DNA from 2 places in the Diaphorobacter sp. MNS-0 genome. Region 2 is predicted to be linked to the other one. Evidence: riboswitches for the same ligand, from Rfam matches in the RefSeq annotation. Region 2 holds a riboswitch; the other holds the start of a gene.
The links. A riboswitch is a leader RNA that binds a small molecule or an ion and turns the genes downstream of it on or off. The one in region 2 is predicted to bind glycine.
Positions count from the first base shown of each region.

Region 1: it holds a riboswitch for glycine, as region 2 does, so the genes downstream of both, K2L43_RS17130 (D-amino acid dehydrogenase) here and gcvT (glycine cleavage system aminomethyltransferase GcvT) in region 2, are expected to answer to the same signal.

Region 1 is NZ_CP080761.1:3,600,506-3,615,550, reverse strand. Features, by position in the region: gene K2L43_RS17135 (FIST N-terminal domain-containing protein) at 1-774, shown strand, start outside; gene K2L43_RS17130 (D-amino acid dehydrogenase) at 1,114-2,424, opposite strand; glycine riboswitch at 2,518-2,629, opposite strand; gene K2L43_RS17125 (peroxidase-related enzyme) at 2,801-3,913, opposite strand; gene K2L43_RS17120 (NAD(P)-binding domain-containing protein) at 3,910-5,388, opposite strand; gene K2L43_RS17115 (tripartite tricarboxylate transporter substrate binding protein) at 5,421-6,407, opposite strand; gene K2L43_RS17110 (YXWGXW repeat-containing protein) at 6,574-6,990, opposite strand; gene K2L43_RS17105 (host attachment protein) at 7,364-7,771, shown strand; partial or broken gene K2L43_RS17100 (alcohol dehydrogenase catalytic domain-containing protein) at 7,797-8,150, shown strand; gene K2L43_RS17095 (helix-turn-helix transcriptional regulator) at 8,256-8,999, opposite strand; gene K2L43_RS17090 (MFS transporter) at 9,134-11,089, shown strand; gene K2L43_RS17085 (1-aminocyclopropane-1-carboxylate deaminase) at 11,129-12,145, opposite strand; gene K2L43_RS17080 (Lrp/AsnC family transcriptional regulator) at 12,286-12,795, shown strand; gene K2L43_RS17075 (YiaA/YiaB family inner membrane protein) at 12,924-13,406, shown strand; gene K2L43_RS17070 (hypothetical protein) at 13,430-13,888, shown strand; gene K2L43_RS17065 (DUF2145 domain-containing protein) at 13,891-14,691, shown strand; gene K2L43_RS17060 (serine endopeptidase) at 14,770-15,045, shown strand, end outside.
Region 2 is NZ_CP080761.1:2,088,297-2,103,341, reverse strand. Features, by position in the region: gene K2L43_RS10060 (2OG-Fe dioxygenase family protein) at 1-706, shown strand, start outside; gene K2L43_RS10055 (universal stress protein) at 801-1,241, shown strand; gene K2L43_RS10050 (tripartite tricarboxylate transporter substrate binding protein) at 1,336-2,328, opposite strand; gene bktB (beta-ketothiolase BktB) at 2,478-3,662, opposite strand; gene K2L43_RS10040 (SDR family NAD(P)-dependent oxidoreductase) at 3,772-4,554, opposite strand; gene K2L43_RS10035 (RluA family pseudouridine synthase) at 4,586-5,254, opposite strand; gene K2L43_RS10030 (ATP-binding protein) at 5,310-7,472, opposite strand; gene K2L43_RS10025 (FKBP-type peptidyl-prolyl cis-trans isomerase) at 7,548-7,949, opposite strand; gene gcvP (aminomethyl-transferring glycine dehydrogenase) at 8,020-10,914, opposite strand; gene gcvH (glycine cleavage system protein GcvH) at 10,983-11,357, opposite strand; gene gcvT (glycine cleavage system aminomethyltransferase GcvT) at 11,461-12,591, opposite strand; glycine riboswitch at 12,636-12,750, opposite strand; glycine riboswitch at 12,770-12,862, opposite strand; gene K2L43_RS10005 (TRAP transporter large permease) at 12,869-14,146, opposite strand; gene K2L43_RS10000 (TRAP transporter small permease) at 14,229-14,723, opposite strand; gene K2L43_RS09995 (TRAP transporter substrate-binding protein) at 14,801-15,045, opposite strand, start outside.

The DNA.
Region 1 (15,045 bases), 1.5 Mb from region 2:
CAGGTGCAGCTGGCGCTGCCCGCCGGCGGCGAGGGCGACGGCGTGCTGCACGGCGGCCTGTCGGGCGTGGCCTTTGATGCGCAGGTGGAACTGGTCTCGCGCGTCACGCAGGGCTGCCAGCCCATCGGCGCGCAGGCGGCCATCACCGCCGCGCAGGACAACGTGGTGCTGGAGCTGGACGGCGAGCCCGCGCTGGACGTGCTGCTGGACACGCTGGGCGTGACGCTGCAGGGCGACGCCCAGGCCGCCCTGCGCGCCGTGCGCGCCACGCTGGCAGGGCTGGAGGACGCGGACGCGCCGCAGCGCCAGCGCACGGGCCACTTTGGCGCCGACACGCGCGTGCGCCACATCGTCGGGCTGGACGCGACGCGCAGCGGCGTGGCGCTGGGTGACCATGTCGAGGTGGGCATGCGCCTGGCCTTCTGCCAGCGCAACGTCGGCGCGGCCCGTGCCGACCTGATGCGCATCTGCGCCGAGATCCGTGAGGAGCTATCGCCCCAACTCGAAGAGGCGCAGGCGCTGCCCGCCGCAGGCAGCGCGCCGCATGCCGAGCCGGCGGGCGGCCGGCGCATTTGCGGTGCGCTGTATGTGAGTTGTTCGGGCCGCGGCGGGCCGCACTTCGGTGGGCCCAGCGCCGAGCTGCAGATCGTGCGCCATGCGCTGGGCGACGTGCCCCTGGCGGGCTTCTTCGCCGGCGGCGAAATCGCCGCGCACCGGCTCTATGGCTACACGGGCGTGCTGACGGTGTTCGTCGCGCCGGACGGGGCTTTATAAGCCTTTTTGGCCTCTAGGGCCTGTTCACACTATTTTTGCCAGTGCGAATGGCGTGAAAACCGCGCCAATCTAGGCGCGTGACGACGCCAAGGCCGGGGCCTTGGCTAGGAGGGCAACGACGAATGGCGCGGTTTTCACTCCGTTCCCTCCGGGTTGCGATCAAAAAGGGCCATTCGCGGCGTTGCCAAGCCTCGCTGGGGTAGCACCCCAGCTTCGTTTGGCGCCTTGCGCCTGGCCCTTTTTGATCGCAACGCATCTGGCAAAAATAGTGTGAGCAGGCCCTAGCGCCCGTCCATCAAGCGCAAGCAGCTATGCAATGCATAGCGCCGTGGCGCTTGCTCAAACGCCGATGACGGCGGGGCGGGGCGCCGCAGCAGGGCGCGGCAGGCCGCAGAACGCGAAGTCCAGCTCCGGCTCCAGCCCGCTCACGATGCGCGCGATGGACTTGCCCGAGCCGCAGGCGTGGGTCCAGCCCAGCGTGCCGTGGCCGGTGTTCAGGAACAGGTTGCCGTAGCGCGTCTTGCCGATCAGCGGCACGTTGCTCGGCGTGGCGGGGCGCAGGCCGCTCCAGAACTGCGCCTGGCTGGCATCGCCCGCGCCGGGAAAGAGCTGCTCCACGCGCCGCACGATGGCTTCGCAGCGCACGGCGTTCAGCGCGCGCTCGTAGCCGTTGAGCTCGGCCGTCCCCGCGATGCGCAGCCGGTCGCCCTGCGCGCTGGTGTAGCGCGAGAAGACCAGCTTGTACTCATCGTCCGTCAGGCTCACCTGGTAGGCGGCGGCCGTGTCGCGCACCGGCAGCGTCACCGAATAGCCCTTGGCCGGGTAGATGGGCAGGCGCAGGCCCAGGGGCTGGGCCAGCAGCGGGGTGAATGCGCCCAGCGCCAGCACGTAGGCGTCGCCGCGCAAGCGCTCGTAGCCGCCGGCCTCGTTGGTGATCTCCACATGGTCGATGGCGCCGCCCGCCGGGTGCAGCGCGGTGATGTGGCAGCCCAGGCGGAATTGCACGCCCGCGGCCTGGGCCACGCCGGCCAGCGCGCGCGTGAACAGGTGGGCGTCGCCGGACTCGTCCTCCGCCGTGTAGGTGGCGCCCGCCAGCTGCGGGCGGACGTGGGCCAGGGCTGGCTCGATGCGCACGGCCTCGTCGGCATCCACCACGCGGCGGTGGCAGCCCAGCGCACGCATCTGCTCGGCGGGCGCCAGCGCGGCGTCGAACTCCTGGGCGCTGGTGTAGAAGTGCAGGATGCCCTGCGTGCGCTGGTCGTACTGCAGGCCCGTGTCGGTGCGCAGTTGCTGCAGCGTGCTGCGGCTGTAGCTGCCCAGGCTCACGATCTGCTCGATGTTGTGGCGCGTGCGCGCGGGCGTGCATTCGCGCAGGAATTGCAGGCCCCAAAGCCACTGGCGCATGTCCGCGCGCAAGCGAAACAAGAGCGGCGCATCCTCTTTGCCCAGCCACTGCAGCACCTTGAGCGGCGCGCCGGGGTTGGCCCAGGGCTCGGCGTGGCTGACCGAGATCTGGCCGCCGTTGGCGAAGCTGGTTTCCGCACCGGGCACAGCCTGCCGGTCGATGACGGTGACCTCGTGGCCGAGTTGCTGGAGGAAGTACGCAGAGGTGGTGCCGACGACGCCGGCGCCCAGAACGATCACGCGCATGGTTTACAAGCCTTTTTCAAGGTTTGCGCAGGCAGGGCAAGCGCGAGCAGCTATTGAATGAATAGCGAACAGCGGGCGCGACATGGCCTGGCTGCCGCTCCCCCTGTCCTTGGTACCTGAGAGATTCATGCCGCGCGGGACCGTGCGCGGCACTTGCTCCTTCGGTGCGCCACGGCGGGCGTGGCGGCTCTCCAGACGGCTGTGTGGGTGTGCAGTACGGAACCTGAGCGTGTATGGGAGTTTGCGCCTTCGGTGAAACGGCACATGGCCGTTTGCTCTCCTGCGCCGGCCATCGTAGCGGCCCGGGCGCGGCGCCCCCAGCGGGCTAACCCTCAGACCATGAACACGCTCTCAGGGCGGGGCGCTGGGTGCATGCTCAGGGGTAGACCGCTTCGCCCAGGTTGAGCATGAGGCGGTTGGCCCAGGCGAACAGCGCGGCGGCGTGCACCGTGTCCAGGATTTCCAGGTCGCTCAGGCCCGCGGCGCGCAGCGGCGCGAGGTGCTGCGGCCCGAATGCACCGGGCGCGCGCGTGAGCGCGGCGCTGGCCTGCGCCAGGGCGCGCTCGCGGGCGTTGGTGCCGGCGCTGTCGGGGTCGGTGAAGATCTGCGCGATCACGTCGTTGCGCTTGGCCAGCTGCTCGAAGCGCTGCGCATGCACCGACGCGCAGTACACGCAGCCGTTGATGCGCGAGACCACGGTGGTGGCCACCTCGCGCTCGGCGCGCGGCAGGCCGCCAGGCGCATACATGATGGCGTTGAACGCCTCTGAGCGCTCGGCCAGCACGCGGGGCTGGTGCGCCAGCACGAGGTAGAAGTCCGACGTGCGTGCCTTGGGGTGGCTTGCGTCCAGCACGGCGTTCTGCTCGGCGCTGGCGGTGGCGGGGTCCACTACGGGCAGCCAGGCCTTCCAGTCCAGCGTCTCGCTGGTGTAGCCGGCCAGGCGCAGCGGCTCGCCGGGCGGGGGCAGGTTGGCGGGGTGCACGAAGGGCGCTTCTGGCGTTGTGGCGGCAGCGACCGGCTTGGCTGCGGTGCCCGCGGGGCCGAGGGCGGCCAGCGCCGCCACGCCGGCCACCAACCGCGCCTGGTAGGCCACGAAGCCGATGAGCTGCGCGAGCAGCACCACGTCCGGCGTGGCGAGGCCCGCCTGGGGCAGGGCGAGCAGGGCCGCGCGGTCGGCCGCAGCGGGCTGCGTGGCCAGCAGCTGCGTGAAATGCGTGATGGCTTGCCAGCGGGCATCCGCCGCGGGGGCGGGCAGGCCGGCCAGGCGCGCGCCGTAATGGTCGGCCAGCGTTGCCACGCCGCTGGCGGCCGCCACGGCCTGGGCCACGGACAGGCGCTCGGCCAGCGCCAGGCCCCCGGGCAGTGCTGGCGCGAGCAGCAGGTCTTCGCAGGCCTGGGTGGCGGTGATGGCCTTGGCGCGCTGTTGGCGCGCGGCCTGGGCATGGGGGGCATGGCCCAAACGGGCGAGCTGGTCGATGGTGTCGGTCATGGCGAAGGCAGGATGCGTTGGGAGGTGTCGGCGGGCGTCCATTCGTCGCCGAGCAGTTCGGGCTCGGCATAGGCCTGCAGCGCGGCGAAGTGGTGCTCCACGTCCTCGCGGTACAGCAGGCCGGCGATGCCGCTGGCCAGGCGCCGTGCGCCGTCGCTGATGGCGGGAATGTCGCCCGACACCGTGCCGTGTGACAGCGCCGCGGGGTAGCAGAAGCAGTGGATGCGGTCCAGGCCGGGGCAGGCGCCGGCGGCTTTCTCGCGGAATTCGAACACCGGGCCGAGGTCGGGCGAGTCGGACAGTTCGCGGTCTTCATCGCCGGCGGGCGGCTGGTAGCGCTCGCCCCAGGTGCGCACATGGCGCGCAAACGGCGCGAACTCGGGCTTTTGTGCCCAGTCGATCACGAAGCCTGTGGCGAGGACCAGGAAGTCGAACGCAAACGTGCCCTTGGCCGTCGCCACGTGCAGCGCGTCGCCCACCTGCGTGACGCCCTGCACCGCGCAACCGAAGTGGAAGAACGCATGGGCGTGCCGCGACACGCGCAGCGTGCTGCCGTGCGGCGGCGGCACCTGCTGCACGTTGATGTAATGGCGGATGCGCCACTTCCATGCGTCGGGCAGGTCGTGGTGCCCCTGCGTGAGGCCGGGCACGCCCGAGCCCTTGGACTTGTTCACCGTGGGCATCACCGCGCGGCGCGCGATCAGGTCCACGCTGGCAGCGCCGCATTCCAGCGCCGTGCCGGCGCTGTCCATGGCGGACGAGCCCATGCCGATCACGCCCACGCGCTTGCCCTTGAGCGTGGCGTAGTCCAGCACGTCGGACGAATGCGCCCACAGGCCGCCCTGCGCGGCGTGGGCCACGCCCCGCATGAACGCAGGGACCTGCGGGCCGCCCAGGCCGTCGCGGCCCGTGGCCAGCACCACGCGGCGCGCCAGCCAGGTGGCGTGGCCGGCGGGGGCCTGCACGTCCACCGCCACCAGGCCGTCGGCGCGTGGGTGCACGGCGGTGACGGTGTGCTCATTGCGCACGTCGGCCTGCGTCACGCGGCGGTACCAGCGCAGGTAGTCCATCCACTGCAGGCGCGGGATCTTGTCGAGCGCGGCCCAGGCCTCGCGGCCCCACTGGGCCTCGAACCAGGCGCGGAAGGTGAGCGAGGGCACGCCGAGCGCGGGGCCGGTGAGCTCCTTGGGCGAGCGCAGCGTGTCCATGCGCGCCGTGGTGGCCCAGGGGCCCTCGTAGTCGGCGGGCGCGCGGTCCAGCAGCACGGCGGCAATACCCTGCTGCGCCAGCGCCATGCTGGCCGCCAGGCCGGCCTGGCCGGCACCGATGATGAGCACGTCGGTGACGGGCTGCCCTTCATGGGCGCGTGGCGGCAGCCATGCGCGGGCACGCCAGTTGAGGGTGAGCAGGTCGTGCCGCAGGCGGTCTTCGAGGGCGGCCAGGCCGGCCGCCCCCAGGGGAAGCGAAAAAGACATGGAGGGCGTCGAAGAAAGCGTGGAGGGCGAAATCAGTCGATGCTGATTTTGGCGTCCTTCACCACTTGCGCCCACTTCGCGCGGTCCTTGTGGACCGTCTGGCGGAACTGCTCGGGCGTTTCGATGCGCACCGTGTTGCCCTGCGACTCGAAGCGCTGGCGCACGTCGGGCTGCTCCAGCACCTCGCGCAAGGCGGTGTTCAGCTTCTGGACCACGGCTGGGTCGGTGCCCTTGGGCGCGAAGATGCCGAACCAGATCGAGCTGTCAAAGCCCTTGGTGCCGGGCAGGCCGCTGGCGCCGATGGGCGGCACCTCCTTCACGGCCGCCACGGGCTTGGCCGTGGTCACCCCCAGCAGGCGCACCTTGCCGGTCTTGTAGTGCGGCAGCACGGTCTGCACCTGGTTCATGATGCAGCAGGTCTCTCCACGCAGCACCGAGGTGATGGCCTCGGGCCCACCTTTGTAGGGCACGTGCACCATGTTCAGGCCCAGGCGCGCATTCAGCTCGGCAAAGGCCATGTGCGTGCCCGTGCCGTTGCCGGTGGATGCGAAGTTGTACTTGCCCGGGTTGGCGCGCACGGTCTCGACGAACTCCTTGAGGTTCTTGGCGTCGATCACCGCGGGGTTGATGGTGAGCACGTTGGACACGTCGATCAGCGGGGCGACGGGCACGAAGTCGGCCTCCACGTCGAACGGCAGGTTCTTGTAGAGCGCGGCATTGCTGCCGTGCGTGGCGGCCGTGCCGAAGGCCAGGGTGTAGCCGTCGGCCTTGGCCCGGGCCACGTACTCACTGGCGATGTTGCCGGCCGCGCCGGACTTGTAGTCGATGACCACGGGCTGGCCGAGTTTCTGGCCCAGCGGCTCCTGCACCGCGCGCGCCACCACGTCCACGCCCGATCCGGCCGGAAAGCCCATGATCAGGGTGACGGGCTGCTTGGGCCAGTCCGTGGCCTGGGCGAGGGCGGATGTGACGGTCAGCAGCGTGGCCAGGGCGGCGGTGGCGTGGCGCAGGAGAGGCATGGCGAATTTCCTTGTGATGGGTCAGTGCAAGGCGGCGCCCTATCGTGTAGGCACAGCCGAAACACGCCCATTGTGGAGAAATTCACATGCGCACGCGCTATATGCATATGGACGGCCCGTCGCCGTCCCGGGCCATGCTGGGCGCGGACGACCGGCGCTCGGCCGTTCATCTCCGGTAGGGGTTGTCGGGCCGGCGGTCGTGGCGGTTGGGCACGCCGTCGCCATCGCGGTCCCAGCCGCCGCGCACGAAGCGCCATTGGTCACCGCGCTGCACCCAACGCGGCTGGCGGTAATGGTGGCCGTGGCGCACCTGCATCCACTGGCCGGGCACCCACACATGGCGGTGGCCGCGCCATTCCCAGTGGCCCTGCGACCAGACCATGCCGCGGCGCGGCGGGGGCACGCGCTCGTAGCGTGGAGGCGGTGGCGCGTGGTATTGCACCGCGTAGGCGGGCGGTGCCGAGTAGTGGGGCGTGCCGGCCTGGATCACGACGGTGGCGTTGGTGGCCGCATGCGCGGCGCCTGCCAATGACAGCAGGGCGACGAGGCTGCCGGCTGCGGCAAGGGTGGTGGTGCGGACCATGGCGTTCTCCTGTGTTGTGGGATGCGGCGCGGGGCGCTGCGGGAGACTCCATGCTGCGGGCCGCAGGTCAACGTTTCGGGCGCGTTGTTGCATCCCCGGCAAAGGTTTGTGAGCAGGTGTGACGGCGGCCTTTCGGCGGGCAGGACTCAGGTGCTGGTAGGGCTGAAGCCCTTGTCAGCGAAGCGGTACAAGCTCCTTTTTCAATAGTGAGAGAGGCGCGACCAGTGCGCGACCAGTGCGCGGCGAGGCGCCGCGGTGCTTGGCGCACCGCCCGCCACGCCACGATTGCTTGCATGTACCGTGGGATTGACCCCTCTGGGGCCGCCCCCCAAGATCAAACACCGCACACGGCTTGGAGAACTGGCGGGCTTGCATGGACACACCCAACTGGGCCCTGGTGGCCAATGGCTCGATGGCGCGCCTGCTGGAGCTTGACCCTGCGGCAGCCACGCACTGGACGGAAAGGCAATGCCTGACGCATCCGGCCGCCCGCCTGCATGGCAGTGCGGCGGGGCATGAGCCGCCCGGACATTCGATCGCAGGACGCAGCGGTCTGGCGCCGCGCAGCGAGGCCGCCGCGCAGGAGCGGCGCACCTTCGCGCGCGAGGTGGCCCACGCGCTGCGCGAGGCCGTGTTCGCGTCCAACCCCTTCCTCGGCGAGCTGATGGAACAGCTGGATGGTGTCACCCATCAGCGGCTGGTGGCCAGCCATGCAGAGGATCTGACGCACATGAGCTTGCAGGAGCTGGCGCGGCATTTGCAGGCGGAACGCGGCGGCTGACACGGCCCCGGTGTGAGGACCGACCATGCGCGCCATGGTGCTGGACGGACCCGGCCAGCCGCTGCGGCTGGCGGAGGTGCCGTGCCCCGTTCCGCAGGCAGGCCAGTTGCTGCTGGCGGTGCAAGCCTGCGGCGTGTGCCGCACGGACCTCCATCTGCGTGACGACGAGCTGCCGGATGCGGTGTGGCCCCTCGTGCCGGGGCATGAGATCGTGGCCCGTGTCGCCGGCCTGGGGCCGGGCGTGCGGGGCTGGCGGCAGGGACCGCGGGTAGGCGTTCCTTGGCTGGGGTGGACCTGTGGGCACTGCCGGTTCTGCACCAGTGGGCGCGAGAACCTGTGCGTGCAGGCGTGTGGGGGCGACGGATGGTCCAGTGTGGGCACCGCGAAGGGGGAAGTCAATGGCAGGCCGACTGCGTCGGGTTTTGGGTGTTTTAAGGCGCTGGCACCCGTCCATCAAGCGCCATAAGCTATTAATAAAGGAGCATCACGGCCTTGCGGTGCGGCGCATCTGGGCAAAGGCCTCGAACTCCCAGCTGCGCATGGCCAGCAGCAGGGTGTAGCCCTCGCGCTCACGCTCGGGCAGGCGCTGGTCGGCCAGGTGCTGCTGCGCGAAATCCTGCGCCACGCGCTGCAGCCGCTCGGTGAACGCGGGCGCCAGGCTGCGTGCGATGGAGCCGTGCACCAGCAGCACGCCCTCGCCCGGCGCGTCGAAGCCGCCGTTGAAGTAGTCCAGCAGTGCATGGTCGCGGAAGTAGTGCATCACCGGCCCGTGCGGGCGCCAGCGGAAGGTCTTGGCAAGCTTCAGGCGGTAGCGGTTGAGCGGGCGCAACTCGATGATGCCGATGCGGTCGAGCTGCGCCAGGTACTGGATGCCCTCGGCCTCGCTCAGCCGGTAGGTGGTGGTGATCTGCTCCAGGGTCCACTGGCTCAGCACGCAGATCGCCATCAGCAGCAGCTTCTTGTCGGCCACCACGGCCTTTTCCTGCTCCTGCGTCAGCTCGCTCAGCAGCGGCTGGCTGTCAGCCACGCGCCGCGCCAGGTCGGCAAAGTCCAGCCGCAGCACGCGGCAGATGGCGTCGATGCGCGACAGCGGCATGTCGCCCTTGGCCAGCATGCGCTTGACGCTGGACTCGGCCATGCCCAGCGCCTGTGCCAGGCTGGCATAGGTCATCTGGGCGGACTTGAGTTCCTTCTTCAGGGCGATGACGAGGTCGGCGGTGGTGCTCATGGGGTGCTGGAGGTGAAAAGTATCGAATGGCGATACCCTAAGTGTGATCCAAGCCACCAAGGCCCACAAGCGGCTGGCCTGTGCGGGCTTTGTGCGCACAATGCGCGGCACCTTCACACCCCAGCACACCGCATATGAGCGCGCAGCACCCCGTGACCTTGTCGCCCACCGCCCAGCCTGCCGAGGCGGCGGCGCACCCCAACCAGTTCGCGCTGCTGCGTCAGCGCCGCTTCGCGCCGTTCTTCTGGACGCAGTTCGCCGGCGCGGCCAACGACAACCTGTTCAAGTTCGCCTTCACGGTGATGGTGACCTACCAGCTCAGCGTGTCGTGGATGCCGCCGGCGCTGGCGGGACTGGTGATCGGCGCGCTGTTCATCCTGCCGTTCCTGCTGTTCTCGGCCACGGCGGGGCAGCTCACGGACAAGTACGAGAAGACGCGCATCATCCGCTTCGTGAAGAACCTGGAGATCGCCATCATGCTGGTGGCGGGCGCGGGTTTCGTGGCCGGCAGCGCGGCCATCCTGCTGGGCTGCGTGTTCCTGATGGGGCTGCATTCCACGCTGTTCGGCCCCGTGAAGTTCGCCTACCTGCCGCAGGCCTTGAACGAGCGCGAGCTGACGGGCGGCAACGGCATGGTGGAGATGGGCACCTTCGTCGCCATCCTGCTGGGCAACGTCGCGGGCGGTCTGCTGGTGGCGCTGCCGGGCATCGGCCACACCACGGTGGCGGTGGCCTGTCTGGCGCTGGCTTTGCTGGGCCGCCTGGTGGCGCAGTTCATTCCGCCGGCCCCGGCCACCGACCCGGGCCTGACGGTGAACTGGAACCCGGTCAGCGAGACGTGGCGCAACCTGAAGCTGGCGCACGGCAACACCGTGGTGTTCCGCTCGCTGCTGGGCATCTCGTGGATGTGGTTCTTCGGCGCGGTGTTCCTGTCGCAGTTCCCCAGCTTCGCCAAGGACGTGCTGCATGGCAACGAACAGGTGGCGTCGCTGCTGCTGGTGGTGTTCTCGGTGGGCATCGGCATCGGCTCGCTGCTGTGCGAGGTGCTCTCGCGCCGGCATGTGGAGATCGGCCTGGTGCCGCTGGGCGCCATCGGCATGAGCGTGTTCGCCATCGACCTGTACTTCGCCTCGCGGGCCCTGCCGCCGTCGGAGGTGCTCACCCTGGCGGCCTTCGCGGCGCAGCCCGCGCACTGGCGCGTGATGGCCGACCTCCTGCTGCTGTCGCTGTTCGCGGGCCTGTACAGCGTGCCCATGTACGCGTTGATCCAGATGCGCAGCCAGCCCACGCACCGCGCGCGCATCATCGCCGCCAACAACATCCTCAACGCGCTGTTCATGATCGCCAGTGCCGTGCTCGCGGGGGCGCTGCTGTCGGCGGGCTTCACGGTGCCGCAGATCTTCCTGTTCACCGGCATCGCCAATGCGGTGGTGGCGTTCTACATCTTCCTGCTGGTGCCCGAGTACCTGCTGCGCTTCGTGGCCTGGGTGCTGTCGCGCTGCATCTACCGTTTCAAGGTGCGCGGCGACGAGCACATTCCCACGGAGGGCGCGGCCATCCTGGCCTGCAACCATGTGAGCTTCGTCGATGCCGTGCTGCTGATGGCGGCCAGCCCCCGCCCCATCTACTTCATCATGGACCACCGCATCTTCCGCATCCCGGTGCTGGGTGCGCTGTTCCGCCTGGCCAAGGCCATTCCCGTCGCGCCGCAAAAGGACGATGCCGCCACCTACGAAGCCGCGTTCGAGCGCGCGGCCCAGGTGCTGAAGGACGGCGACCTGCTCGCCATCTTCCCCGAGGGCGGCATCACGCGCGACGGGCAACTGCAGGCGTTCAAGGGCGGCATCATGAAGATCATCGAACGCGCGCAGGCCGACGGCGTCCAGGCGCCGGTGGTGCCCATGGCGCTGACCAACCTGTGGGGCTCGTTCTTCAGCCGCATCGAGCAGGGCGGCGCCATGGTGCGGCCGTTCCGCCGGGGCATGTTCAACCGCGTGGGGCTGAACGTCGGCGCACCGCTGCCGGCTGCCGAGGTGCAGCCCGCCCTGCTGCGTGAGCGGGTGGCGGGGCTGCTTCAGATCAGCGCCTGAGCCAGCAGGCGCCCCAGAGCCTGCGCATCCGCTGCGGCTTCAGCCGTTGCGAAAAAGAAAGCTGTACGCGTTCAGGGCCGGCACGCCGCCCAGATGCGCGTACAGCACCTTCGATCCGGCCGGGAATTCGCCGTTGCGCACCCGCTCGATCATGCCGTGCATGGACTTGCCCTCGTACACCGGGTCCGTGAGCATGCCCTCCTGGCGAGCGCACAGGCGGATGGCCTCCAGCGTGCCTTCATTGGGCAGGCCGTATTCCGGGCCGCCGTAGCGCGTGTCCAGCACCACATCCTCGGCGGTGATGTCCTGGCCCAGCTCCACCAGATCGGCGGTGCTCTGCGCGATGCGCAGGATCTGCGCGTGGGTCTTCTCGGGCGTGGCCGATGCGTCGATACCGATCACCCGGCGCGCGCGCCCGTCGGCGGCAAAGCCCACCACCATGCCCGCCTGCGTGCTGCCGGTGACCGAGCACACGACGATGTAGTCAAACCGAAAGCCCAGCTCTTTTTCCTGCTGGCGCACCTCTTCGGCAAAGCCGACGAAGCCCAGGCCGCCATAAGGGTGCTCGGAGCAGCCAGCAGGAATGGGAAAGGGCTTGCCGCCGGCCTGCTTCACGTCCGCCATGGCCTGCTCCCAGCTCGGGCGGATGCCGATGTCGAAGCCCGCCGCGTCCAGGCGCACGTCGGCGCCCAGGATGCGGCTCATCTCGATGTTGCCGACGCGGTCGTACACCGCGTCGCTGTAGTTGACCCAGTTCTCCTGCACCAGCACGCACTTGAGTCCCAAATGCGCGGCCACGGCGGCCACCTGGCGCGTCTGGTTGGACTGGATGCCGCCGATGGACACCAGCGTGTCGTAGCCGCCGGCAATCGCCTCGGGGATCAGGTACTCCAGCTTGCGCGTCTTGTTGCCGCCGAAGGCCAGGCCCGAGTTGCAGTCCTCCCGCTTGGCGTACAGCTCTACCTTGCCGCCCAGGTGCTGCGACAGGCGCTTGAGCGGCTGGATGGGCGTGGGGCCGAAGGTCAGGGGATGGCGGGGGAATTTCTGCAGGTTCATGGCGGTGTTCCGGTCGATGGGGAAGGTGCCTTGCATCGTAGGAAAACCGCGCATTAACAGGGTTGTGAAATAAGATGATTTCAAGAATCAAAAAAAGTACTCAACGCCAAATAGCAGTATTTCATTTCTCCAATCAAGCCATGGCCGCAATAAAAAAACGCAACGTGAATGCCGCGGCAGAGGGTGCCGAGGTGGACCGCACCGACCGCGCCATCCTGCGCCTGCTGCAGCGCGACGCGTCGCTGTCCAACGTGGCCCTGGCGGCCAAGGTGCACCTGAGCCCGCCGGCCTGCCTGCGCCGCGTGGAGCGGCTCAAGCGGCTGGGCTTCATCGATGGCGTGGTGGCGCGGCTGAACCCGCAGGCGGTGGGTGCGGGCATGCTGGTGATGATCGGCGTGGTGCTGGACCGCTCCACGCCCGAGTCGTTCTCGGCCTTCGAGAAGGCGGCGGCCAAGATCTCGGGCTGCATGGAATGCCACGTGGTCACGGGCGAGTTCGACTACTTCATGCTGATCCGCACGCGCGACAGCGAGAGCTTCAACCGCCTGCATGCCGAGCAGCTGCTGTACCTGCCGGGCGTGCGGCAGGTGCGCTCGTTCATGGTGCTGCGCAACGTGCTGTCCACCACCGAGCTGCCGCTGGCGATCTGAATGCGGTATCGCATGGCGATACTTTTCGCCGCTGGATAGGTTACTGCGTCGGAATATCGGCTGCTTTGGCGCCGCGCGGCCGCAGCATCCGCCCCGTGTTCAACCAACGCCTGCGGGCACCGACCACCATGCATTCCTCTACCCCCACCCTCCAGCGCGACACGCGGGCCTGGCAGTTCCAGGTGTGGGCCTCGTTCGGCATCGCCGTGTTCCTGTGCGCCACCGGCCTGGCCTGGCTGCCGGGCGAGCGGCTGGAGGTGGCCTTCATGTTCATGGGCTACGTGTTCTGCCTGTCGGCGGCCTTCATGCTGGCCAAGTTCGTGCGCGACAACCAGGGCGCGCGCCGCGGCGCCGGCCAGGGTGGTGGCGACACCCCGCTGTGGAAGCTCGTCGTCTGGGGCGGCTTTGCCGTGGCCATGGGGCTCACCGGCTGGGGGCTGTGGGGCATGGCGATCAGCGCCACCTACAAGGCCTTTTTGGGCGTGAGCTGGCTATACCTCATCACCTGCGCGTTCACGCTGGCCAAGATGCTGCGCGACCGCCACGAGGCGGATCTGGCCGACGCCCGCCTGCGCAGCCGCCTGCAGGCCCGCACCGAGGCCGCTGAATGATGCCCGCCGCGCAGGAGACCCACATGCCAACCTTTTTTCGCAAAACCTTCGCCCCCGCGCTGCTGGCGCTGGGCCTGCTGTGCGGCGCGGCGCTGCCGGCGCGGGCGCACAGCGAGGCCTCTGCCGCGCTGTCGCTGATGCCGGTGGCCTCCGTGGTCGTGGCCGCGGGCGGGGCGTCCGCGGCGGCGGGCGCCGTGGTGGCCCTGCCGGCGGCGCTGTCGGTGGGCGGCGCGGTGCTCACGGTGAAGGCCGTGCAGGCCTCGGCCACGGGCACGGTGTACCTGCTGGAGCGTGCGTCGGACGGCGCCCAGGCCAGCGTGGAGGTCTCGGGCCGCGCCGCCGGTGCCGCCAGTGGTGCCGTGGGCACGGTGCTCACCTGCACCGTGATTGGCACGGGCGTGATCCTGTCGGCCGCGGGCGAGGTGCTGGCCTTCGTGCCCAACGCGCTGGGCCGCGCGCTGCTGCACAACGAAAGGCTCTGACCATGCGCACCCTGCACTGGATCGCGGCCGCCGCCCTGGCACTGGCGGGCGTGGCGGCGCATGCGGGCCGCTCCTGCGAGCCGCGCCAGCCCACGGCGCAGACCATCGCCCAGGGCATGCAGCTGGCGCAGCAGACGGCCCAGGCGCTGGACGCCAGCGGCGCCCGCGTGGTGGTGCTGGCGCGCGCGGGGCAGGACTTGTCCCGCTACGGCCTGCGCTACTCGCACCTGGGCTGGGCCTACAAGACGCCCGAGGGCCCGTGGCGCGTGGTGCACAAGCTCAACGACTGCGGCACCGGCGTGGCCGCCGTGTACCGCCAGGGGCTGGGCGAGTTCTTCCTGGACGACCTGTGGCGCCACGAGGCCGTGTGGGCCGTACCCACGCCCGCCGTGCAGCAGGCGCTGCTGCCCGTGCTGGCCGACGGCGCGCGCGCCACGCGGCTGCACCAGCGTGCCTACAGCATGGTGAGCTATGCGTGGGGCACGACCTACCAGCAGTCCAACCAGTGGGCGCTGGAGACCCTGGCCCTGGCCATGGAGCCCGAGCGCGCCCAGACCCGCGCGCAGGCCCAGGCCTGGCTGCGGCTGCAGGGCTACCAGCCCACGGTGCTGCGCATCGGGCCGCTCACGCGGCTGGGCGGGCGCATGACGGCGGCCAACGTCGCCTTCGACGACCATCCGCCCGCGCAGCGCTACGCCGACCGCATCGAGACCGTGACGGTGGACTCCGCCCTCGCATGGCTGCAGCATGCGCGGCTGGCGGGCGCCCCGCAGGTGCAGGTGCTGGGTCCGGAGAAGTTTTAAGCAAAAATGGGCTCCTGCGCTTATCCATAAAGCGCGAGCAGCTGCTATTTCAATAGCAAACATCGTGAGGGATCACACATGAGCAAGGCATTGCGACTGTCGGAGAAATGGTTTCGCCGCGGCCTGTGGCTGGTGGCGCTGGTGTTCGCCAGCTTTCTGATCGGGCTGGGCGGCACCATCGTGGGCGACCTGCCCAAGGTGGAGGCGCCCCTGCAGCTGGACGACTTCCTGGACCGCAACGCCGCCCAGGCGCTGCGCGCCCAGGTCAAGGAAGCGCGCCAGGCCGAGCAGGAGGCCCAGACCGCGCTGGAGCAGGCCCGGCTGCAGCACGCCAAGGCGCGCAGCGAGACGCAG
Region 2 (15,045 bases):
CGTCGCGCAGTTGCGTGACCGGGGTTATGCGGTGCTGCAACCCCGGGACACAGCGACATGGGTGGGATGTGCCTTGAACGATTTGCAGGCCCTGGCGGCCGACTGGTCGGATCTGGCCCCGGATGACTACCTCAAGGACGGAGGACGGTACCGCAGGCGGCGCCACTCCTGCTTCATTGTCGAGGGCCCCGCCGTGAAACAAGCACCGCACCGCGCGCACTGGCAGCCGGTGGAGTACAACGCGCTGCACGGAGGGCTGCAGCGCTGGTTTGCGCCCATGCGTGACGAAACGGTGGCTCGACCGGTGTGGCGGCAACTCATGCAGGCGGCTGCGGGCCTCTCGCAAGCGATGTGCGGGCAGCCGTCTCAACCCTGCTACATCGAAGCACATCAGTTCCGCATTGACACCGAGGGCGGCATCGGCCGTCCGACACCCGAAGGCGCGCACCGCGACGGCGTGGACCTGGTGGCGGTGTTCCTGGTAAGCCGCCAGGGCATCAAGGGTGGAGAGACCCGCATCTTCGAAGCCACGGGCCCGAATGGACAGCGGTTTACCTTGAGCGAGCCCTGGTCCGTCATGCTGCTGGACGATGCGCGCATGATCCATGAAACCACACCCATCCAGCCCACCGAAGATGGCGGCTGGCGCGATACCCTGGTGGTTACCTGCCGGGGCGGTGGCTTTCAAGGGGATGCGTCCCAATAATTGATGCGAATCAAGCCTTGGAGGCCGCGTACGCATCACACTCGTTGTTGTTGCGGGCCTTCCAGGCCTGCCACCCTAACCAAAAGGAGGTTCCATGTTCAAGCACATTCTGATTCCCGTCGATGGCTCGGAGACGTCCATGAAGGCCGTGGCCAAGGCGGCAGCGCTGGCCAAGACCTTCGGCAGCGCCGTGACGGCGCTGTACGTGATCGACCCTTATCCCTTCACGGGGGTGGGCGCGGATTTCGCCTACGGCCAGGCCCAATACCTCAGTGCCGCGACGGCCGAGGCAAACACGGCCCTGGACGCCGCCAAGGCCGCTGTCACCCAGGCAGGCGTCGCCAACGTCAACACCATGGTAGGCGAGGGGCATGCGATCCACGACGGCATCCAGCGCGCCGTCGAGAGCACGGGCGCGGACCTCATCGTGATGGGATCGCACGGTCGCCGCGGGCTGGAAAAATTGGTGTTGGGCAGCGTCACACAGCGCGTGCTGGGCGTGGCCCACGTGCCGGTGCTGGTCGTGCGGGATTGACCCGGGGCGTACGTCGCCACACATGAAAACGGCTCGCGTTGCGAGCCGTTTTCTTTTCGCGCCCCATCACGGAAGGGGGCGCCGCGAGCACGGGTTACTCAATCCGTGCACCCGAGGCTTCCACGATACCCTTCCACTGCACGTATTCGTTTTTGAGCAGGGTCGAGAACTGTTCCGGCGACATGGCCTGCGGCTCTGCGCCTTGCGCTTGGATGGCGGCCTTCATGTCCGCGGTGGCGAGCAGCTTGTTGACTTCCGCGTTGAGCGTGTTCACCACGGCTGGCGGCGTGCCTGCCGACGCCAGCACGCCGTACCAGGTGCTCACGTCAAAGCCCTTGAAGCCGGACTCGGCCACCGTGGGCACGTCGGGCAGCGACGAACTGCGCTTGGCCGAGGTGACCGCCAACGGGCGCAGCTTGCCCGCCTTGATCTGACCCATCGCCGAGGGCAGCGACGAAACCAGCAGTTCCACATTGCCCGCCAACGCATCCATGAGTGCCGGGTTGGAGCCTTTGTAGGGCACGTGGCTCAGCTTGATGCCGGCAGCTTTCTCGAACAGGTCGCCCGCCAGGTGAATGGAGGTGCCGTTGCCGGGCGAGCCATAAGTGACGGTGCCCGGCGCGGCCTTGGCGGCCGCCACCACGTCGGCCAAAGACTTGTACTTGGAGTTGACACTCGTGGCGATGACCACGGGCGTGTACGCCACGTGGGCCACGGCCGTCAGGTCCTTGGTGGGGTCCCACGGCAGGTTCTTGTACAGCCAGGGGCCGATGACCAGATTGTCCTTTTGGCCCATGACGATGTCATAGCCTGTGGGAGCGGCCTTCACCGCCTCGGTAATACCGATGGTGCCGCCAGCTCCCGGCTTGTTGTCGGCCACCACGGTCCATTTGTTGGCTTCCGTCAGCTTGGCGGCGACCAGGCGGGCCAGGATGTCGGTGCCGCCGCCGGGCGGGAAGGGCACGATCAAACGGATGGGCTTGGCGGGATAGGCGCCGGCAGCGGGTGCACTGGTCTGGGCATGGGCGGGCACAGCGCCCAAGGCACAGGCGAGGGTGGCAAGAGAAAGGATATGTCGACGAAGCATGGGGAAAAAGTCTCCTGGAGAACCTGGTATGGAACATGGCGCATCTGGCGCGCGCCCGCCTGGATGATGGCCCAGCCATCGTGGGCCGCACCGTGCCGAAGCGCGCGCATGCCATCGCCATCAGCGATGGCGGGGCGGGGCGAGGCGTCTCAGAGGCGCTCGAAAATGGCCGCGATGCCTTGCCCACCGCCGATGCACATGGTCACCAGCGCGTACCGGCCCTGGATGCGCTGCAGTTCGTGCAGTGCCTTCACGGTGATCAGCGCACCGGTGGCGCCGATGGGATGGCCCAGCGAAATGCCCGACCCGTTGGGGTTGACCTTGGCCGGGTCCAGGCCCAGGTCGCGCGTGACGGCGCAGGCCTGCGCGGCAAAGGCCTCGTTGGCCTCGATCACGTCCAGGTCGTTGACCGTGAGGCCTGCCTTCTTGAGCGCCAACTGCGTCGCGGGCACAGGGCCGATGCCCATGTACTTCGGGTCCACGCCCGCATGGGCGTAGGCCACCAGGCGCGCCAAAGGCTTTGCGCCGCGGGCCTGCGCTGCCTTGGCATCCATCAGCACCACAGCGGCAGCCGCATCGTTGATGCCCGAGGCATTGCCCGCCGTCACCGTGCCGTTGTCTTTCGCAAACACGGGCTTGAGCTTGGCCATGTCGTCCAGTGTCGCGCCGGCGCGGAAGTGCTCGTCGGTGGCGTATTGCACCTCGCCCTTCTTGCTCTTGAGGGTGACCGGGACGATCTGGTCCTTGAAGTAGCCCGCTGCCGTGGCACGCTCGGCACGGTTGTGGCTCTCCACGGCCAGGCGGTCCTGGTCTTCGCGCGTGATGCCCCACTTGGCGGCGATGTTCTCGGCCGTCACGCCCATGTGGATGTTGTGGAAGGGGTCGTGCAGGGCGCCGATCATCATGTCGATCATCTTGAAGTCGCCCATGCGCGCGCCCCAGCGGCTGGCGAGGCTCGCGTAGGGTGCGCGGCTCATCACCTCCGCGCCGCCGCCGATGGCCACGTCGGCATCGCCCAGCTGGATGGTCTGTGCGGCCGACACGATGGCCTGCAAGCCCGAGCCGCACAGGCGGTTCACGTTGAACGCGGGCGTGCCCTCGGCGCAGCCGCCCTGGATGGCCGCCACGCGCGAGAGGTACATGTCCTTGGGTTCGGTGTTCACCACGTGGCCAAACACCACATGGCCGACGTCCTTGCCGTCCACTTGCGCGCGTGCCAGCGACGCGCGCACCACGAGCGCGCCCAGCTCGGTGGGCGGAACGTCCTTCAGGCTACCGCCAAAGGTGCCAATGGCGGTGCGCACGGCACTGACTACGACGACGTCACGGGACATGGTTTTCTCCTGTAATGGTTTTGAATCAAATCAGGCTCTAGCGCTTATTGGATAAGCGCTAGCAGCTACAAAATGCATAGTAATGATTGCACTGCGCCGGGGCACGGCATCAGGCCTCGCGCACGTCGGCCACGGGGTTGGCGCCGAAGTCTGTACGCTGCAGCCAGGCGAGCACGCGGGCAGCCGCGGCGTCTGGCGAGGTGAGCATGCCGCCCGTCTTGAGGGCGGCGAAGTTCTGCACATCCGGAAAGTCGGCCGGGTTGGCGCCGCGCAGTTGGATCTGCATGTCGGTGTCGATCACACCGGGAGCCAGCGAGCATACCTTGGCGCCGTGGGGCTTGGCGGCTTCGTCCAGCGCCAGGCACCGCGTGAAATGGTCCATGCCGGCCTTGGCCGCGCAGTAGCCCGACTGCGACGCCATGGCGCGACGCCCCAGCCCCGAAGAGATGTTCAGCACCCTGCGCGCCACGGAGTGGGGCGGTGCAGCCCAGCCTTCGGTCGCGCCCAGGAAGGCGGCCGTCAGCAGCATCGGCGCCTCCAGTCCCACGCGCAGCGCGTTGGACAGCTCGGCCATGTCCTGCGGGCTGGCGCATGCCGACAGCGGTGCGATGCGCGGGATCACGCCGGCGTTGTTGATCAGCGTGGCGCTGGCGTATCGGCAGGCAGGCTGCGTGGCCAGCCATTCGCGCAGGCGCTGAGCGGCCTGCGCAGGCTGGGCCAGGTCCACGCTCCATTGCTCCAGCGTCGCGCCCTGCGGCACGGCCGTGGACAACGGCGCAGAGGTGCTGCGCGCCAGGCTGATCAGCGTGTTGCCGGGTTTCAGCAACTGGTGTGCCATGGCCAGGCCCATGCCGCGCGAGCCGCCGGTGAGGATGTAGAGGTGTTGCGTCATGCGGGCATGGTAACGGCCACGCACGCGGCGATCAAAACGGCGGTGCCGAGGCAAACGCGCACCAGCCACCCTGCAGCGGGTGCGCGAACTCCAGCACGCAGGCGTGCAGCAACAGGCGCGGTGCGCGGGCTTGTACCGACGCATCGGCATAGAGCTGGTCGCCCAGGATGGGGTGGCCCAGTGCCGCCAGGTGTACGCGCAGCTGGTGCGTGCGACCGGTGACGGGTTCCAGCTCCACGGAGGTGGTGTCGCGGGCGGCGTCGTGCGCCAGCACGCGCCAACGCGTGAGGCTGGGCTGGCCGTGCGTGGCATCCACCACGCGCAGCGGGCGGCGTTCCCAGTCCGCCGCGATGGGCAGCGCGATCTCGCCCCAGCCGTCCGCGTGCGCAGGGTCGGGCGGCGGCATGCGGCCCGCCACCACGGCGCGGTAGCGCTTGTGCACCAGCCGCTGGGCGAAGCTGTGGCTGAGGGCCCGCTGCATCGCGGCGCCCCGCGCCATGAGCACAAGTCCCGACGTGGGCTGGTCCAGCCGGTGCACGATGAGCGCGTCGGGCCACAGCGCCTGGGCACGCGTACTCAAGGCATCCTGCTTGTCGGGGCCCCGTCCGGGCACGCACAGCAATCCCGAGGGCTTGTCCAGCACCAGCAGCGTGTCGTCCACGTGCACGCTGCGGACGCCCTCTGATGGGCTGGCCGGCATACCCTGCAAAGGTGCATGCGCCCCCGCCGTCTGTACGGCCTGCGGCGCTGTCAACTCAACCGCCATGGGCCAGCCGGTCCACGGTCGCGCACAGCTCTTCCACGTCATCGGGCTTGTGGATCAGCGCGCGTGCGCCTTCGGCCAGCGCGGCCTGTTCGATTTCCGCCGTTACATAGCCGGAGGCCAGGGCCACTGGCAGGTCGCTGCGGATGGTGCGGGCCGCGCGCACGAGATCCAGGCCCGAGTAGCCCGGCATGTTGTAGTCCGTCACCAGCAGGTCGTAGCGCTCGGGGTGGGCCTGCAGGGCGTCTGTGGCTTGGTGCGGGTCGGTGAAACCGCTGACCTCGTAGCCGCGGCGGCGCAGCAGGCGCTGCACCAGAAAGACCAGCGCCTGGTCGTCGTCCACGTACATCACGTGCAGCAGACGGTCTGTTGCCGGCGCCACCGCGGGCGGGCTGGCGGGCGCGACCGGCGCGGGAACTTCCGGCAGGGCGGCGACCATGGAGTACGACGCCACGGGAAAGTACAGCGTGAAGCGGCTGCCCTCGCCGGGTGCGCTGTGCACGTCCACGCCACCACCGTGGGTGCGCATCACGCCGTGCACCACCGCCAGTCCCAGGCCGGTGCCCTGGCCCACGGGCTTGGTGGTGAAGAAGGGTTCGAAGATGCGCGACTGGGTGGCGGCGTCCATGCCCGGGCCGTTGTCATGCACGCGCACGGCCACGTAGTCGCCCGCGCTCAGGCCCAGGCTTTCGCGCATGCGCTGGTCGGGCTGGATCAGCGCAGCATCCACGCGAATGCGGCCACGGCGGCTGCCGATGGCGTGCACGGCGTTGGTGCACAGGTTCAGCACCGCTTGCTCCACCTGCGTGGCATCCGCCAATACGGGGGGCAGGTCGGGGGGGACATGCACGGTCAGCTCGATCTCAGGGGGCAGCGTGACCCTCAGCAGCCGTTCGGTGTCGTGCACCACCTCTGCCAGGGTGACGGCGGCACGCTTGGGCGGCTCGTTGCGGCTGAAGGTGAGGATCTGCCGCACCAGGTCGCGGGCGCGCCGGCCGGCCTTGTCGATCTCCAGCAGGCTTTCGTACATCGGCGTGCCGGGCGGGCAATCGGCTTTGGCCAGCTCCACGTTGCCCAGGATCGCATGCAGGATGTTGTTGAAGTCGTGCGCGATGCCGCCGGCCATGGTGCCGACGGCCTGCATCTTGTGCGACTCGCGCAGTTGTCCCTCCAGCGCGTTGCGGCGGGCTTCTTCGCGCTTGCGGGCCGTGAGGTCGCGGGCAAACACGGTGGTGGTCTCGCCTTCCGCATGGCGCTCGAACGACACGCTGATCTCCACCGCCAGCTCGCGGCCCGATGCCGTGAGCGCCGTCATCTCCCCCAGCGCCGCCTGCGTGGTCAGTTGCGCGAACGCCAGCACCTGCTGGGCCTCGGGCAGAAAACGGCTCAACGGGCTGCCCAGCGCGTCGCTGGTGGCGCACTGGAACAGCATCGCTGCCGTGGGATTGAACACGGTGATGCGCTCGTGCTGGTCCACGCAGATGATCGCGTCGAGCGCGGAGTTGATCACCGCTTCCAGCCGGCGCTCGCTGGTGTGCAGTTGCACGTTGCGCTCCTGCAGCTCCTGTGCGCTGCGCTGCAGGGCCTGGCGTTCGGCCAGCAGCGGCCCCTGGTCGATCACGGCGCACAGAAACTGCGTGAGCGGCGCGTCCTGCTCGGAGCGCGACTCGATGCGCGCGATGTGCAGGTCGCCAGTGATGTGGCGGCCCTCGCTGATGTGGAACACAACCTCCGTGGCCTCGGCCGTGCCCACGGCCCGCGCCTGGTCGAAGGCCTCGCGCACACGCGGCGCGTGGCTGTCGCTCACGAAGGGCATCAGTGCCGTCAGGGGGCGGTCCGTCTCGCGCGGTTGGAACGAGCGCTGTGCCATGGAGTTGGCCTGGACCACCATGTCATGCTCGTCCACCACCATGAGCGACAGCGGCACGCTGGAAAACAGGGCCTCGAATCGCTCGGAAGCGCTTTCGGCCGCGGCCTGGCTGTAGCGCAGCACCTGGTTCTGCGCCTCCAGCTCGGCCTGTGAGGCGCGCAGCTGCGCAATCAGCTCGGCCACGTCGCCGCTGGCCCGTTGAGGGCCGCGGCGCTCCGGCTGCTCAGGGGGGGACGAGGCAGGCTCCGCGGCGGGAAACAGCAGGGACAGGTCGGGGCGGCTCATGGGAATCGGGCAATCCGCAGGCCTGCCAGTGTACGCGTCTGCCTGGTGCCCCACAGGCCGGTGCCGCTGCCTCGTTCAGCGGCGCACCGACAGCAGCTCGATCTCGAAATTCAGCGTGGCGTTGGGCGGAATCACGCCGCCCGCGCCGCGCGCGCCATACGCAATCGCCGGCGGGCAGGTGAGCTTGGCCTTACCGCCCGGCTTCATGCGCTGTACGCCTTCGGTCCAGCAGGGGATGACGCGGTTCAGGGGGAACTCGGTCGGCTCGCCGCGCTTGTAGGAGCTGTCGAACTCCTTGCCGTCGGGGAAGGTGCCGCGGTAGTGCACCTTGACGGTGTCGGTGGCCTTGGGTGATTCACCGCTGCCGTCCTTGAGCGACTCATAGACCAGACCGCTGCCGGTGGTGACGGCAGGGGCCTGCGCCTGGGCTGCGGAGGCGAGGGCAAGCGATGCAAGCAGTGCGAGAGGGGGGCGCATGGGTCAAACGTTCAGAAGCAACAAAGGCCCGATGGTAGGGCCGTTGTGAATGCCTGAGCGGAGCAGGCCGTCAGCCCAGTTCGCTCACCGGAACACAGCTGCAGAACAGGTTGCGGTCGCCGTAGACGTTGTCCACACGGCCCACGGGGCTCCAGTACTTGTTCTGGCGCAGGGCGGCAACGGGATAGGCTGCCGCATCGCGCGGGTAGGGGTGCTGCCAGTCGGCTACCAGCAGGCACTCGGCCGTGTGGGGCGCGTTCTTGAGGGGGTTGTCGTCCTGCGGCCAGGTGCCGGCCTCGATCTGGCGGATCTCGCGCCGGATGGCGATCATCGCGTCGATGAAGCGGTCCAGCTCGAACAGCGTCTCGCTCTCGGTGGGCTCCACCATCAGCGTGTTGGGCACAGGGAACGACAGCGTGGGTGCGTGAAAGCCGTAGTCGATCAGGCGTTTGGCCACGTCCTCGGCCATCACGCCGCTGGTGTCTTTCAACTGGCGCAGGTCCAGGATGCACTCGTGGGCCACATGGCCGTTGGCGGAAGCGTACAGCGTGGGATAGTGGTCCTTCAGGCGCGCGCTGATGTAGTTGGCGCTCAAGATCGCTGTCTCGGTCGCGGCCTGCAGACCGTCGGCGCCCATCATGCGGATGTACATCCAGCTGATGGGTAAAACGGCTGCATTGCCCAAGGGAGCTGCGCTGACAGCTCCTGTTTTGGAAGCAATGCCGCCCGTGGCGTGGCCGGGCAGGTAGGGCACGAGGTCCTCCACCACGCACACCGGGCCCACGCCGGGGCCGCCGCCGCCGTGGGGGATGCAGAAGGTCTTGTGCAGGTTCAGGTGGCTCACGTCGCCGCCGAACTCGCCCGGCGCGGCCACGCCGACCAGGGCGTTCATGTTGGCGCCGTCCACATACACGCGCCCGCCGTGGCGATGCACCAGCTCGCACAAGGCCTTCACCTGGGTCTCGAACACGCCATGCGTGCTGGGGTAGGTGATCATCACGCAGGCGAGGTTGGCGCTGTGCTTCTCGCATTGGGCCTGCAGGTCGGCCATGTCCACGTTGCCGTTTTCGTCGCACTTGGTCACCACCACCTGCATGCCCACCATCTGGGCGCTGGCGGGGTTGGTGCCGTGCGCGCTGCTGGGGATCAGGCAGACCTTGCGGTGGCTCTCGCCACGGGCCTCGTGGTAGCCCTTGATGGCCAGCAGGCCGGCGTATTCGCCCTGGCTGCCTGCGTTGGGCTGCAGGCTGACGCCCGCGTAGCCCGTGGCCTGGCACAGCCAGGCGCGCAGTTGCTCGTCGAGCAGGCGGTAGCCTTCGAGCTGGTCGGCCGGGGCGAACGGGTGCACGTGGGCGAACTCGGGCCAGGTGATGGGGATCATCTCGCTGGTGGCGTTGAGCTTCATGGTGCACGAGCCCAGCGGGATCATGGTGCGGTCCAGCGCCAGGTCCTTGTCGGACAGCTGGCGGATGTAGCGCAGCATGCCGGTTTCGGAATGGTGGGTATTGAACACCGGGTGCGTCATGAAGCGGCTGGTGCGCGCCAGAGCATCCGGGAACAGCGCCGGTGCGCCGGCGGCGTCCATCGCCTCGATGGTGGGCAGTTGCTGGCCGTCCCGCGCAAAGATCTTCCACAGCAGCTCGATATCGGCGCGGGTGGTGGTCTCGTCCAGCGAGATGCACAGGTATTCATTCCAGGCTTTTCGCAGGTTTGCGCCCATCTGGACTGCGCGAGCAGCTATTGAATCCGTAGCATCCTTGGTGTGCAGGCTGAGTGTGTCGAAGGCCGAGCCATGGTGGCGGCTGGTGAACCCCAGCTGCGCCAGGCCGCGGCTCAGGATGGCGGTGAAGCGCGCCACGCGGCGGGCGATGCGCGTGAGGCCCTCGGGGCCGTGGTACACGGCGTACATGCTGGCGATCACGGCCGGCAGCACCTGGGCCGTGCAGATGTTGCTCGTGGCCTTCTCGCGGCGGATGTGCTGCTCGCGCGTTTGCAGCGCCAGGCGGTAGGCGGGCTTGCCGTGCACGTCCACGCTCACGCCCACCAGGCGGCCGGGCAGGCTGCGCTTGAATTCGTCGCGGCAGGCCATGAAGGCGGCGTGCGGGCCGCCGGCGCCCATGGGCATGCCAAAGCGCTGGGTGGAGCCCACCACGATGTCGGCGTCCCACTCGCCGGGGGCCTTGAGCAGCGTGAGCGCCAGCAGGTCGGTAGCGAAGATGGCGGCGGCCTGCTTGGCGTGGATGGCGTCCACGTCGGCCTGCCAGTCCTGCACCCAGCCGCTGCTGGCAGGGTACTGGATGAGGGCGGCGAAGAAGTCGCCGGCCAGGGCCGCCTGCCATTCCTCCTGGGAATTGGCCACCACCACGGTGATGCCGATGGGGGCGGCGCGGGTCTGGATGACTTCGATGGTCTGCGGGTGCGCATCGCCGGCCACGATGAAGACGTCGCTCTTGGACTTGACCGAGCGCTTGGCCAGCGTCATGGCCTCGGCGGCAGCGGTGGCCTCGTCGAGCATGGAGGCGTTGGCGATGGGCATGGCCGTGAGGTCGCACACCATGGTCTGGAAGTTGAGCAGCGCCTCCATGCGGCCCTGGGAGATCTCGGCCTGGTAGGGCGTGTAGGCCGTGTACCAGGCAGGGTTTTCCAGCACGTTGCGCAGGATGACGCCCGGCGTGTGCGTGCCGTAGTAGCCCTGGCCGATGAAGCTCTTGAGAATGCGGTTCTTCGACGCAATGGCCTGGAGTTCAGCCAGCGCTGCGGCCTCGGTGGCCGGCGCGGGCAGGTCCATGGGGCGCTGGCGCGCAATGGAGCGCGGCACGATGGAATCAATGAGCGCGCGGCGCGAAGCCTCGCCGATCACCGACAGCATGTGTGCTTCGTCGGCGGCGTCGATGCCAATGTGGCGGGGCAGGAATTCAGCGGCGTTTTCGAGCGCCGCCAGGGGCAGGGGGGAGGGCATCTGCATGGCGAGGGACCAGTCTCAAGAGCGATGGGGCGGTGCGGCGGCGCCGTGTGCACGGCGCCGCGGGTGCATCAGGCGTTCTGGGCGAAGGCGGTATAGGCCGTTTCGTCCATCAGGCCGGCGAGCTGGCCGGCGTCGCTGAGCTTGACCTTGAAGAACCAGCCGGCGCCCAGCGGGTCGGAGTTGGCCAGGGACGGGTCGGCGCGCAAGGCCTCATTGACCTCGACGATTTCGCCGGACACGGGCATGTAGACATCGGCAGCGGCCTTGACGGACTCGACCACACCGGCCACGTCGCCCTGGGCAAAGGTGGTGCCCACCGCGGGCAGGTCCACGAACACCACATCGCCCAACGCATCCTGCGCGTGGACGGTGATGCCGACGACGGCCGCGGCCGGGTCGGCTGCGTTGATCCATTCATGGTCTTTGGAAAACTGAATGCTCATGGGGGGCTCCGGGAAGAAGAGGTGGAAGGAAAAGGTTTGAGAGTGGTCAGCCCGCACTGTAGCCGGGCTGACCTGGGCGCGGTGGCAGTTCGCCGTGGTGAATTCAGCCGCGGTAGTAGCGTGTGGGAACAAAGGGCGTGGCAGCCACTTCCATGGGCACGGCCTTGCCGCGCACCATGGCGTTCATACGGGTGCCGGGGGCGGCATGGGCGGGCATTACGTAGGCCAGGGCGATGGGCTTGTCGGCAGTGGGGGCCAGCAGGCCGCTGGTGACTTCGCCGATGCGCTCGCCCGACTCGTTTTGCAACTCGGTGTGCTCACGCACGGGCACGCGCTCCAGCGCCACCAGGCCCACGCGCTTGCGCGTGAGGGTGGCCGGGCTGTCGATCTGGGCCAGCACCTTGTCGGCACCGGGAAAACCGCCAGCGCGCGCGCCGCCTGTACGGCGCACCTTCTGGATGGCCCAGTTCAGGCCGGCTTCGGGTGGGGTGGTAGTGGTGTCGATGTCGTTGCCATATAGGCACAAGCCGGCTTCCAGGCGCAGCGAATTGCGTGCGCCCAGGCCGATGGGCTTGACCTCGGGCTGGGCCAGCAGCGTGCGCGCCAGGGCCTCGGCCTGCGTGGCGGGCACCGAGATCTCGAAGCCGTCCTCTCCGGTGTAGCCGCTGCGCGTCACGAAGCACTGCGCCCCCGCGATGTCGAAATGCCCGCCGGTCATGAACACCAGTTTGTCCACGCCTGGTGCCAGACGCGCGAGCACCGCAGCCGCCTGTGGGCCCTGCAGCGCGAGCAGGGCCTGGTCGGGCATGGGAATCACCTGGCAGCGTTGGCCGATGCGCTCCTGGATGTGGGCAATGTCGCCCACCTTGCAGGCGCCGTTGACGATCACGAAGAGCTCGTCCTGCGCCATGCGGAAGAACATGAGGTCGTCGATGATGCCGCCCTCGTCATTGAGGAGCAGGCCGTAGCGCTGCTTGCCCACGGGCAGGTCGACCACGTCCACGGGCGTCAGCGTCTCGAACGCGGCAGCGGCGTCAGGGCCGACCAGCTTGAGCTGCCCCATGTGCGACACGTCGAACAGGCCGGCCGCCGTGCGCGTGTGGTGGTGCTCGGCCATCAGGCCCATGGGGTATTGCACGGGCATGGAGTAGCCGGCGAAGGGCACCATGCGGGCGCCCAGTTCGATGTGCAGGGCGTTGAGGGGAGTGGTGAGCAGGTCGGACATGGCGGACATGGCAATGGGCGAAGGCAAATGGTGGAGCGATCTCTCGATCGCCGATTTGCCCCGCTGTCCGCTTTACCTGAGAGATTCACCCCGCCTGCATGGCATGTCGCGGGGCTTGCTCCTTCGGTGGGCCGCATGCTGCTGCGGCCTCTCTCCAGCAAGGGAAACACCCGCATCCCTGCGGGCGTGTCGCCAGTCCTTTTGCCTGAGCGTTCGGCTGCTGCCTGCGCCTTCGGCGGCCCGGCCCTGAGGGGCGCGGACTCTCTCCTGACGGGACGGATTCTATCTATTTTGCGTACACGAGATCACGCAGGGCCAATGAAAGCGATGGCACGTAGGTGATGACCAGGAGGCACAGCAGGACCACGCCCACGAACGGCAGCAGGTGGGCGACGATGCGATCCAGAGAGATGCGCGCCACCGTGCACGCCGCGAACAGGTTCACGCCGAAGGGTGGCGTGATCATGCCGAGCGCCAGGTTCACCACCATGATCAGCCCGAAGTGCACCGGGTCCACGCCGAAGTGCTGGGCCACCGGCGCCAGGATCGGCGCCAGCACGATGATGGCGGCGCTGGTCTCGATGAACATGCCGATCACGAACAGCGCGGCATTCACGCCCAGCAGGAACAGCGCGGGCGACTGCAGCACCTCCTGCAGCCAGCGGCCGATGGCGTCCGGCACGCCAGCGCGCGTGATGAGGAAGGCAAACAGGCCCGCATTGGCAATGATGAACATGATCACCGCCGACGAGATGGCCGACTTGCGTAGGATGGCGAACAGGTCCGCGACGCGGATCTCGCGGTAGATCAGCATGCCCACCACCAGCGCGTAGAACACGGCCACGGCAGAGGCCTCGGTGGGCGTGAACACGCCGCCGTAGATGCCGCCCAGGATGATGACTGGCATCAGCAGTGCCCAGCCCGCCTGCAGCAGCGCGCGGCCGAAGGGCATGCGCCCGTCGCCGTCATGCTTGCCCCAGCCCTTGTACTTGCAATACACCCAGACGAACAGCATCAGCGCACCGCTGATCAGGATGCCGGGGCCGAAGCCGGCGATGAACAGCTCGCCGATCGATACCTCGGCCGCCACGCCGTACAGGATCATGGGGATCGACGGCGGGATGATCACACCCAGCTCGGCACTGGTGGCCTGCAGCGCGGCCGCGTAGCTGGTGGGGTAGCCATGCTTGATGAGCGCAGGAATCAGGATGGCGCCGATGGCGAACGTGGTCGCCACCGATGACCCTGAGACGGCCGCGAAGATCATGCAGGTGAGCACGCAGGTCATGGGCAGGCCGCCCTGCACGCCGCCCACGATGCTCTTGGCAAACTCCACGAGCCGGCGCGAAATACCGCCGGTCTCCATGAGGTTGCCCGCCAGGATGAAGAACGGAATGGCTGCGAGCGGAAACTTGTTGATGGAGGCGAACATCTCCTTCACGGAGATCAGCATGTTGGCGTTCGCCACTTGTATGCCCAGGATGGAGGCCAGCCCGATGGAGACGGCCACGGAGATGGTGAGCGCGAAGCACAGCACCATGGTGGAGATCATGACCGTGGTCATAGGGCCCCCACGCGCGTCATTTCATGTACCCGCCGCCCCCCGAGGAGGCCGCTCGCTTGCTTGAGGCGGCTCTGCGCGGCGCTCATTGGGCAGTCTCCAGTTCATGGCGCTGCGGGTCGATCAGATTGCCCACGATGCCGAGGATGCTGAACAGCCCACCCACGGGCATGGCCAGATAGGCCCAGAACATCGAAACCGACTCCAGCCCTGCCATCGACTGCACGCCGCCGCGGCGCGCGTAATCCCACCCCCACCAGATGATCACGGCGATGAGCGCCAGCGCTGCCAGGCACACCACCCAGTCCAGCACGCGGCGCAGCGGGCGCGGGCTCCAGCGGTAGAGCACGTCGACGCTGACCATGGCGCCCTGCCGGAATGCCATGGGAATCGCCAGAAACACCATCCAGATCAGGCTGAAGCGGATCAGCACCTCGGTCCACTCGGCCGGCTCTTCGAAAACGAAACGCATCAGGATCTGGAACATGCCGAGCGCCGAGGCCAGCGCCAGCATGGCGCAGGCGCCCCACATGGCGACGGCGGTGCTCCAGCGCTCGCAGGAGAGGAAGAAGGTTTTCATGCGCACTCACGAAAATATGAATAAAAACGCCCGTGGCGCATGATCCACGGGCGGTAGCAGCTACTGAAAAGTGAGCGTCACTTGTAGTTGCGGATCTTGTCGAGGTTGGCCTTGCCGAACTCTTTCTCGAACTGCGCGTTCACGGGCGCGAGCGCGGCGACAAACTTGGACTTGTCCAGATCGTCGATCACCGTCATGCCCTTGGCGCGCAGGTCGGCCACGCCCTTGGCGTCGTCCTCGTCCACGCGAGCGCGGTTGGCCTTGGTGCCCTCCTTGGCGGCGTCGATGAAGGCCTGCTTGTCCGCGGGTGAGAGCTTGTCGA